2 linked regions of the Aliamphritea ceti genome follow. The protein of the gene in region 2 interacts with the protein of the main gene of each other region in a pairwise test. Links are inferred from orthologs where the notes say so. Each region holds a gene or a part of one and is shown on either strand. Other genes may lie near its edges.

Region 1 (5,405 bases), 2.8 Mb from region 2 along the record:
CTGAGGCGCTTGACGCGCGCTTCTTCGCGTTGCTCACGTGAGGCGATAAAATGGTTGATACAAATGGCAATTACGCCAATTGATGCAACAGTAAGTAGAATTATCAGGTTGTCTTGCAGCATATTCTCAGGTAGTTGTAATTATATGCGAGTTGATAGTGTCGCTATTGTACCTGCCAAATCATGATCTGGCATATACCCTGTTGAAATAGATTTTAATAATTGAACTTGTAATTTTAATCAGAAACTTGACCCTTTAGGTTTGAGCCATTATATATGCACGCTGATTTGAGTTGCTGATTATATCCTCTAAGGATTTTTGTATATGGGTAAGTCCCTCGTTATTGTGGAGTCTCCGGCGAAAGCTAAGACGATTAACAAATATTTAGGTAACGATTTTGTCGTTAAGTCCAGCGTCGGACATATACGTGATTTGCCTACCAGTGGTTCAGCCAGTGCGTCTAAGTCTGATCCAAAAGAGCGTGCCCGTCAGGCAGCGCTTACCCGAAAGTTATCGCCTGAAGAAAAGGTGATACATAAAGCAAAGAAAGCCAAAACGCAGTTGATTGCCCGTATGGGGGTAGATCCTGAGAAAGATTGGCTGGCGCAGTATGAAATATTGCCAGGCAAAGAAAAAGTTGTTGATGAATTAAAGCGACTGGCAAAAAATGCTGACACTATCTATCTCGCGACCGATTTGGATAGAGAGGGTGAGGCTATCGCATGGCATTTGCGGGAAGCTATTGGTGGTGAAAACGACCGGTATCGCCGCGTTGTATTTAACGAGATTACTAAAAAATCTATCCAGGAAGCATTTAAGCAGCCAAGCGAACTGGATATGAGTCGGGTTAATGCTCAGCAAGCACGGCGCTTCCTCGATCGTGTAGTGGGTTATATGGTGTCACCTCTGCTTTGGGAAAAAGTAGCGCGTGGACTGTCTGCAGGACGAGTGCAATCGGTAGTAGTGCGTCTTGTTGTTGAACGTGAGCGTGAGATTCGCAGCTTTATTCCTGAAGAGTTTTGGGAAATGCATCTTGATGCCAGCTCCGGGGCAAAAGAATTGCTTCGGTTACAGGTAAATAAATATCAGGATAAGGCCTACAGGCCTGCCAGTGAGGCTGAGAGCGACAAGTATACAGCGCTGATTGATCAGTCTCCGCTAGAAGTCACGCAGCGTCAGGATCGTCCTACCAGCAGTAAACCTTCAGCCCCTTTTATTACGTCTACTTTGCAGCAAGCTGCCAGTACGCGTCTTAATTTTGGTGTTAAGAAAACCATGATGATGGCTCAGCGTCTGTATGAGGCGGGTTACATCACTTATATGCGTACCGATTCGACCAACCTGAGTGCTGAAGCGGTTGCAAATTGCCGTGATTACATTCAGGACAGTTACGGTGAAAAATATTTACCTGAGCAGCCTAACCGTTATAGCAGTAAGGAAGGTGCTCAGGAGGCTCACGAAGCGATTCGCCCTTCAGATGTAACTGTGGAAGCAACTTCTCTGAAAAGCATGGAGCGGGACGCTGAACGCTTGTATGAGTTGATTCGTCGCCAGTTTATTGCCTGTCAGATGATGCCTGCACTGTATACCAGTACCCGTATTACAGTGACTGCCGGTGAGTTTGAATTATCCACCAAAGGCCGGATTCTGCGGTTTGACGGTTATACCCGTGTTCTGACTAAGGCCAAGGCTGATGAAGATGTGATTCTGCCGGATGTTCAGAAAGGGGATACGCTGAAGCTGGAGAAGATTGATCCTAAACAGCATTTTACCAAGCCTTCACCGCGTTATACGGAAGCTTCGTTAGTTAAGGAGCTTGAGAAGCGTGGTATCGGTCGTCCTTCTACTTATGTACCGATTATTTCGACTATCCAGGATCGCGGCTACGTAGAGTCTCAGAACCGTCGTTTTTACGCGCAAAAAATGGGTGACATTGTTACCGAGCGTTTGGTTGAAAACTTTACTGACCTGATGGACTACGGTTTTACTGCCCGAATGGAAGAAGCGCTGGATGATATTGCCAGTGGCGGTGCCGATTGGAAAGTACTGCTGAATCAGTTCTATAACGGTTTTGTTAACCGCTTGGAGATTGCTCAGAACCCTGAAGGGGGCATGCGCCCTAATGCGCCAACTGCGACGGATATTCCATGTCAGACCTGTGGTCGTGAGATGATGATCCGTACCGGTACAACGGGTGTGTTCCTGGGTTGTTCAGGCTATGCGTTACCGCCTAAAGAGCGCTGTAAGTCGACGATGAACCTTATCCATGGCGATGAAGTGGTCAGTGTTGATGGCGATGATGAAGAAGAATCCCGCATTCTGATTAATAAACATCGCTGTAAAATATGTGATACCGCAATGGACAGCTACCTGATTGATGAGCAGCGAAAACTGCATATCTGTGGTAACAATCCGGATTGCAGCGGCTTTGAAGTTGAGCAGGGCAGTTACAAAATTAAAGGTTATGACGGTCCTGTTATTGACTGCGATAAATGTGGCTCAGAGATGCAGCTTAAGACTGGCCGGTTCGGTAAGTTCTTTGGCTGTACCAGTGAAGGCTGTAAGAATACTCGCAAGTTGCTGAAGAGTGGTGAAGCTGCGCCGCCTAAAATGGATCCTGTACCAATGCCAGAATTGGCTTGTGAAAAGGTTGAAGATACTTATGTACTGCGTGATGGTGCATCAGGTTTATTCCTGGCTGCCAGTCAGTTCCCGCGCAAACGGGAGACGCGTGCACCTAAGGTCAGTGAGCTGTTGCCGCATCAAAAAGAAATTGATCCGAAATACAGTTTCTTATTCAGTGCGCCTGTACAGGATGATGAAGGTAATCCAAGTATTGTTCGTTACAGTCGTAAAACTAAAGAGCAATATGTAATGACTGAGGTTGAAGGTAAGGCTACAGGTTGGCGTGCTTTCTATCAGGGTAATAGCTGGGTTGTTGAGGCCGCAAAAGCGAAAGCTAAGCCAAAAGCGAAAGCTAAGAAGTAAGCGTCTACACTTATGATGGATGGTCGTCGAGTCTTTGGCGGCCATTTTGTAGCTTGTTTATATCCCTTCTTAAGTAGGTGTCAGTATGTCTTTGTCTGGATTAAGTCTGACTAATCAGCGTATCTTTTTTAGTAAGTTGCAGTTGCAGCAGTACGCTTCGCTTATTGACGGAGATTCTGAGCCTGCAATGCAAGCGCAGTATGAGTCAGTTGTGTTTCACTTAAACTTTGCATATCAGGCATTTTTGTCTGAGCTAATAGAAACCGATAATCGGGGCTTAGTTTTGGCAGAGGCTCAGAGTGCTTCCGTGTTGGTTGGTGATTGTGAAACCGGCTCAGTATCGCCTGAGCTTAAGGAGTTAGCTTTGCTTGAAGGGACGGGTGAGAGTGAAAGTGTTTCCTGGTTAGCAGGCCTGCAAGCTGCATATAAACAGCTTGGAGTAGCAGGAGCTGATGTTGGCTCATCTGGCGCTGTTCAGCATTCCGAGATTAGCGTGACTATGCTTTCCGAAAATGATGATAAGCTATCTGAGTTAAGGTTTTGGCATCAGTCTTTGGCTTCGACAGTACAGCGATTACGTACGATGTCTCAGGAATGGTAGTTTCTTTTTTAAATTTACAGAGTTATTTAGATGGCTGAGTTGTTTCTTGAAATTGTTGAGCTTGAAAGCGGCGAGATAGTGCTGCGAGAGATGGAATCTGATGATGTGCCTGTAATGAAGGTGAGTTTTTCTGATGACATGAAGAAGCGTTTACAGGATCAGCATCTGGATGTGGCTAAAGTTATGTTAAGTGCTGGCATTCATATGGCTGCTGAGATGCAAAATAAAACTGCGGAAGCAGAGGCGCTACAAAAGGTGGAAGATGAAAAGCCACCGGTTTTGCATTAATGAAAATATAGAATTAAAAAAAGCGCCATCAGGCGCTTTTTTATAATCAGAGGGCGCTTTATGCAGCCATTCGGTCACGAATAACAATGCCGTGGCTAGCGCCGCGCTCAGCTGCGTTTTCCAGGCCGGACAGTTGTTCGTTACTCAACATACCAGGCCAGGTGATAACAGCGTGGCATGTACCGGCTTTTAAAGCCTGGTGAGCAAGGTCATAGGTGCTGTGACTCGCGTCAGGTTGCAGTAGCATTATCTTATTCAGGTCGATACCTGCTGCTGTCAACAGCGCTTTAGGCAGGCTGCTTGGCGGTGCAATCCATGCAAACCAGCGGTCATCACGACTAAGTTGAGCAAGCAGGGGTAGTAACATGGTTAACTGATCAAAATCGTTGTTATGCATAACAATTTCAGTAATTTTACCAGCCAGCGCCGGCATAGGTTGTTCTGCCTTTGCCGTTAACACGTTTTCAGAAGGGCGAATAAGGGGAATATTCGCGTTCTGATGAGATTGGGTTACCAGTTCTGCCTGCATCATGTCGTTATCCTCTTCTAATCACGCCTACACCTAGGCCTTCAATAGATAATTCCTGTTCTTCCAGGTTGATCACAATAGGTTCGAACTCTTCGTTCTCTGCAATCAGATAAACTAAGTTGCCGTCTTTTTTAAAACGTTTAACAGTGACGTCATCTTCAATACGCGCTACAACTATTTCGCCATTTTTGGCTTGTTTGCACTGATGAACGGCCAGTAAGTCTCCGTCCATGATGCCAACATTTTTCATGCTTGTGCCACGTACCCGTAACAGGTAATCAGCCGGAGGGTGAAAGAAGTCGGCAGCAATCGTGCAGCGCTCTTCTACATGCTGCTGAGCCAGGATTGGGTTACCAGCAGCAACCTGACCAACAACAGGTAAACCTGATTCTTCTTTTTCCAACTCAGGTATGCGAATACCACGTGAGGTGCCGGGTATCATTTCAATTGCGCCTTTACGTGCCAGCGCTTTAAGGTGCTCCTCTGCTGCATTGGCTGACTTAAAGCCCAGCTCGCGAGCGATGTCAGCACGGGTAGGCGGGTAGCCTGTGGTTGCAATGCAGTGCTTTATACAATCAAGAACATCGGTTTGTCGTTGTGTAAGTTTCATGATGATCTCTGTGTTTTTATCCAGTAGCTGTAACTATATACAGTATTTTGCTTTTGTAAACATTTTTTATGTTTATATATCCAGTGTTATTGATAGAATGGCCGCCACTACTACAGACGGGTTTCTTTAAGTGCTGACCGACGACCTAAAAAAACAAATTCAGACTGCTTACAGCAAGTTTTTGACTAGCCGTGGTTTAAAAGCGCGTTCCAGCCAGAAACGAATGATTGCTGAAGTTGCCAAAGTAATTGGCAATATTCCCGTGGATGATAAAGCACAGCGTCTGGGTGAAAACCATGTATGTGTTGTTGAGGCAGGAACCGGTACAGGCAAAACAATTGGTTATTTGCTAGCTGCGATCCCGGTTGCTAAAGCTCTTAAAAAGAAAA
Region 2 (3,453 bases):
GAGAAGCGCATTGTCAGATCGCCAGTACCACCGGCAATATCCAGAACCTGATGGCCACGACGTACGCCGCTTTGTTCGATCGTCAGCTTTTTCCAGATACGGTGGATACCGCCAGACATTAGATCGTTCATGACGTCGTATTTGCTGGCAACGGAATGAAATACGTCCGCGACTTTGCCGGCTTTTTCGTCCACATTTACTTGTTCAAAACCAAAGTCTGTCTGGTCCTGGGATTTCTTCTGATCGGTCATGGCGGGCCTGTCTGAATAAAGCGCTTCTTAATTAGAGGGGGATTTTACAGAGCTGTACTGCGCTTGTCTTGGTTTATGTCAAGGAGATTGGGGAAATGTCCGGTGTGAGAGCCACACCGGAGGAGTCGTGCAGTTTGACTGACGGCCTTAGAGGCCGCGGGCAATCATATTATTGTTGCGGGTTTCGCCGGCGTCAGCGAGCTCCTGCAGGTACTTATCCCAATACTCCTGCTGGTGAGTGCAGAGTTCGTAAAGGTAGTCCCAGGTGTACAGGCCGCTGTCATGACCATCATCATAAATGATCTTCAGCGCGTAGTTGCCGCTTGGCTCGATGCCTTTAATGCCGACAAACTGTTTGCCGGTTTGCAGTACTTCCTGACCTTTACCGTGACCACGTACTTCTGCTGAAGGGGAGTGCACCCGAAGGTATTCCGCTGTCAGTTCAAAAGTCTGTTCAGGGTAAACCAGTTCCAGCGTGCGGGACTTCTGATGTAGCTTAATATCTTGCGGGAAATTGCTCATAGTGATGCTCCGGCAGCGAGGCCCTTGCTGTTAGGCAGGGGCATCGCGTCAGCGTTACTCTGTTACAGGATGTAATGGCTCAGATCTTCATTCTGGCTCAGTTCACCCAGATGTTCATCAACGTAGGCACGGTTGATATCAATGCTCTGACCGTCTTTGTCGGAAGCGGTGAAAGATACTTCTTCCAGCAGGCGTTCCAGCATTGTGTGCAAACGACGTGCACCGATATTTTCGGTACGTTCATTGATCTCAAATGCCAGTTCAGCAATGCGGCTGATACCGTCTTCAGAGAACTCGATCGTCAGGCCTTCAGTTGCCAGTAGCGCACGGTACTGTTCAGTCAGTGATGCGCTTGGTTCTGTCAGAATACGACGGAAGTCATCCGGTGTCAGGGCGCTTAGCTCAACGCGGATTGGCAGACGACCCTGTAGTTCCGGGATCAGATCAGATGGCTTAGCCAGGTGGAATGCACCGGAGGCAATGAACAGAATGTGGTCTGTTTTGATCATGCCGTATTTAGTAGAAACTGTGCTGCCCTCGATCAGTGGCAGCAAGTCACGCTGAACACCTTCACGGGATACATCTGCACCCTGGCCTTCACGTTTACATACTTTGTCGATCTCATCCAGGAAGACGATACCGTTTTGCTCAACGGCTTCTACTGCCATTTGCTTGAGGTCGTCATCGTTGACCATCTTCGCGGCTTCTTCGTCAATTGCCTGTTTCAGAGCTTCTTTGACTTTCACGCGGCGTGGCTTAGCCTGGTTGTTACCCAGGTTAGAGAACATGCTCTGCAGCTGGTTGGTCATTTCTTCCATGCCCGGAGGGGCCATGATTTCGACGCCCATCTGTGGCTGGCTGAGTTCGATCTCGATTTCTTTGTCGTCCAGCTTGCCTTCACGCAGCTGCTTGCGGAACAGCTGGCGGGTAGCGCTGTCCTGCTTTTCTTCTGGCTGGTCGAAGCCTGTCGGGCGAGCCGGTGGCAGCAGGGCATCCAGAATACGTTCTTCCGCTGAATCTTCTGCACGGAAACGGACTTTTTCCATTTCCTGTTCACGCAGCATAGTAATGGCAGTGTCCATCAGGTCGCGGATGATGGTTTCAACATCACGGCCTACGTAGCCAACTTCAGTAAACTTAGTCGCTTCGATCTTGATGAACGGTGCGTTTGCCAGTTTAGCCAGGCGGCGAGCAATCTCGGTTTTACCGACACCGGTCGGGCCGATCATCAGAATGTTTTTTGGGGTTACTTCAACGCGCAGCTCAGCATCCAGCTGCATACGGCGCCAGCGGTTACGCAGGGCAATTGCAACGGCGCGTTTGGCGTCGTCCTGACCGACGATGTGACGGTCCAGTTCGTGAACGATTTCGCGAGGTGTCATGTTGGACATTTTAAAAAGCTCCAGCGTCGCTTAAGCAGTTTCTGCTTCAAGCTGTTCGATAGTCAGGTTTGCGTTGGTGAAGACACAGATGCCTGCGGCAATTTGCAGGCTCTTTTCAACGATGTCACGGGCAGGCAGTTCAGTGTTATCTACCAGTGCACGGGCTGATGCCAGTGCAAAGTTGCCGCCAGAACCGATGGCAATTACGCCGTCTTCAGGTTCAATGATGTCGCCGCTACCTGAGATTAGGTAAGTCTTTTCTTTGTTGGCAACCAGCATTAGGGCTTCGAGTTTGCGGAGTACGCGGTCACTGCGCCATTCGCGGGCCAGATGTACTACTGAATTGAAGATGTTGCCCTGGTGCTTGTCTAATTGCTGCTCGAACAGATCCAGCAGGGTAATGGCATCGGCGGTGCTGCCTGCGAAACCGGTAATTACCTGATGCTTAGGTAACTGACGTACTTTGCGGGCCGTCCCTTTCATTACGGTGTTGCCGAGGGATACCTGGCCGTCGCCGCCAACAACAACCTGGTTGCCGCGTCGTACTGATACTATGGTGGTCATGGGTAAAATAAAGTCCCGTATCGGTTCGTGATTGAGTATCAATATGGGACTGGATGGGGATATTTCAATAGGCTGGGGCCAATTAAGCTGATAATTGGCCATGGAGAGAGCAGGTGTAGTAGGTGTATAAAGCGATGTCTTGAGCAGGTCTTATAAGCCGGTCTTAACTGGCGCCGTTTACAGGGGCTGTTACAAGGGCTTCAAACAGCGCTTACTTGGCGACCCGTAATAATGGATCGATATTCATACGTACCAGCTTGTCCTGAGCTTTGTTCAGTTGCAGGCGGTTATCAAACGGACCGGCAAGTACCTGATGCCAGAGGCTGCCATCATTGTTGGTTACTTTGCGGGTATGCACATTCGGTAGGCCCTGAATGATTAGCTTGGCACGCATTTGCTCGGCATCCTGTGCGCTGCGGAATGAGCCCACCTGCAGGATGTAACGCTTTTTCAACTTTTCAGTTTTCGGCGTTGATTTGTACGTACCGGCGTTGCTGGTATCCACTTCGCTGTCGCGGAGCATTTCATAGAACTCGTAGTGTTCATTGCTCTTATCTGTGACAGGTACTGTGGGTTTTGCCGCTTCTGTTTTTGGTTTGCTGGTTTTAGCAACCGGCTTAGGTGTAGGTTTGGGAGCTGCCTTTTGTGCTGGTTGGGCTACCGGCTTCTGAGCTTTGGCAACTGGCTTAGGTGCGGGAGTTGTGGTTCTGGCAGGCGTGCTGGCAGCCTGAGGC

Evidence for each region. The genes of interacting proteins can lie anywhere in the genome.
Region 1: the proteins of hslU (region 2) and OCU49_RS08870 interact in binary tests that used the Escherichia coli proteins (3 or more experiments, as listed by UniProt). The link is inferred for Aliamphritea ceti from one-to-one orthologs.

Annotation. Positions count from the first base shown.
Region 1 is NZ_AP025282.1:1,933,651-1,939,055, forward strand. Bases 2,673-5,405 are described here. They hold OCU49_RS08870 (cell division inhibitor SulA), read right to left. Parts: upstream 4,410-5,405; coding sequence 3,936-4,409; downstream 2,673-3,935. Other genes in these bases: topA (type I DNA topoisomerase), read left to right, coding at 2,673-2,988; OCU49_RS08860 (DUF6586 family protein), read left to right, coding at 3,074-3,589; OCU49_RS08865 (hypothetical protein), read left to right, coding at 3,620-3,877; lexA (transcriptional repressor LexA), read right to left, coding at 4,414-5,016; dinG (ATP-dependent DNA helicase DinG), read left to right, coding at 5,147-5,405. Also shown: OCU49_RS08850 (DNA topoisomerase I), read right to left, coding at 1-122; more of topA, read left to right, coding at 325-2,672. UniProt on the Escherichia coli protein: Component of the SOS system and an inhibitor of cell division. Accumulation of SulA causes rapid cessation of cell division and the appearance of long, non-septate filaments.
Region 2 is NZ_AP025282.1:4,724,467-4,727,919, reverse strand. What follows is about bases 1-2,819. They hold hslU (ATP-dependent protease ATPase subunit HslU), read right to left. Parts: upstream 2,165-2,819; coding sequence 836-2,164; downstream 1-835. Other genes in these bases: hslV (ATP-dependent protease subunit HslV), read right to left, coding at 2,186-2,719; OCU49_RS21345 (gamma-butyrobetaine hydroxylase family protein), read right to left, coding at 399-773; ubiE (bifunctional demethylmenaquinone methyltransferase/2-methoxy-6-polyprenyl-1,4-benzoquinol methylase UbiE), read right to left, coding at 1-251. Also shown: OCU49_RS21330 (SPOR domain-containing protein), read right to left, coding at 2,931-3,453. UniProt on the Escherichia coli protein: ATPase subunit of a proteasome-like degradation complex; this subunit has chaperone activity. The binding of ATP and its subsequent hydrolysis by HslU are essential for unfolding of protein substrates subsequently hydrolyzed by HslV.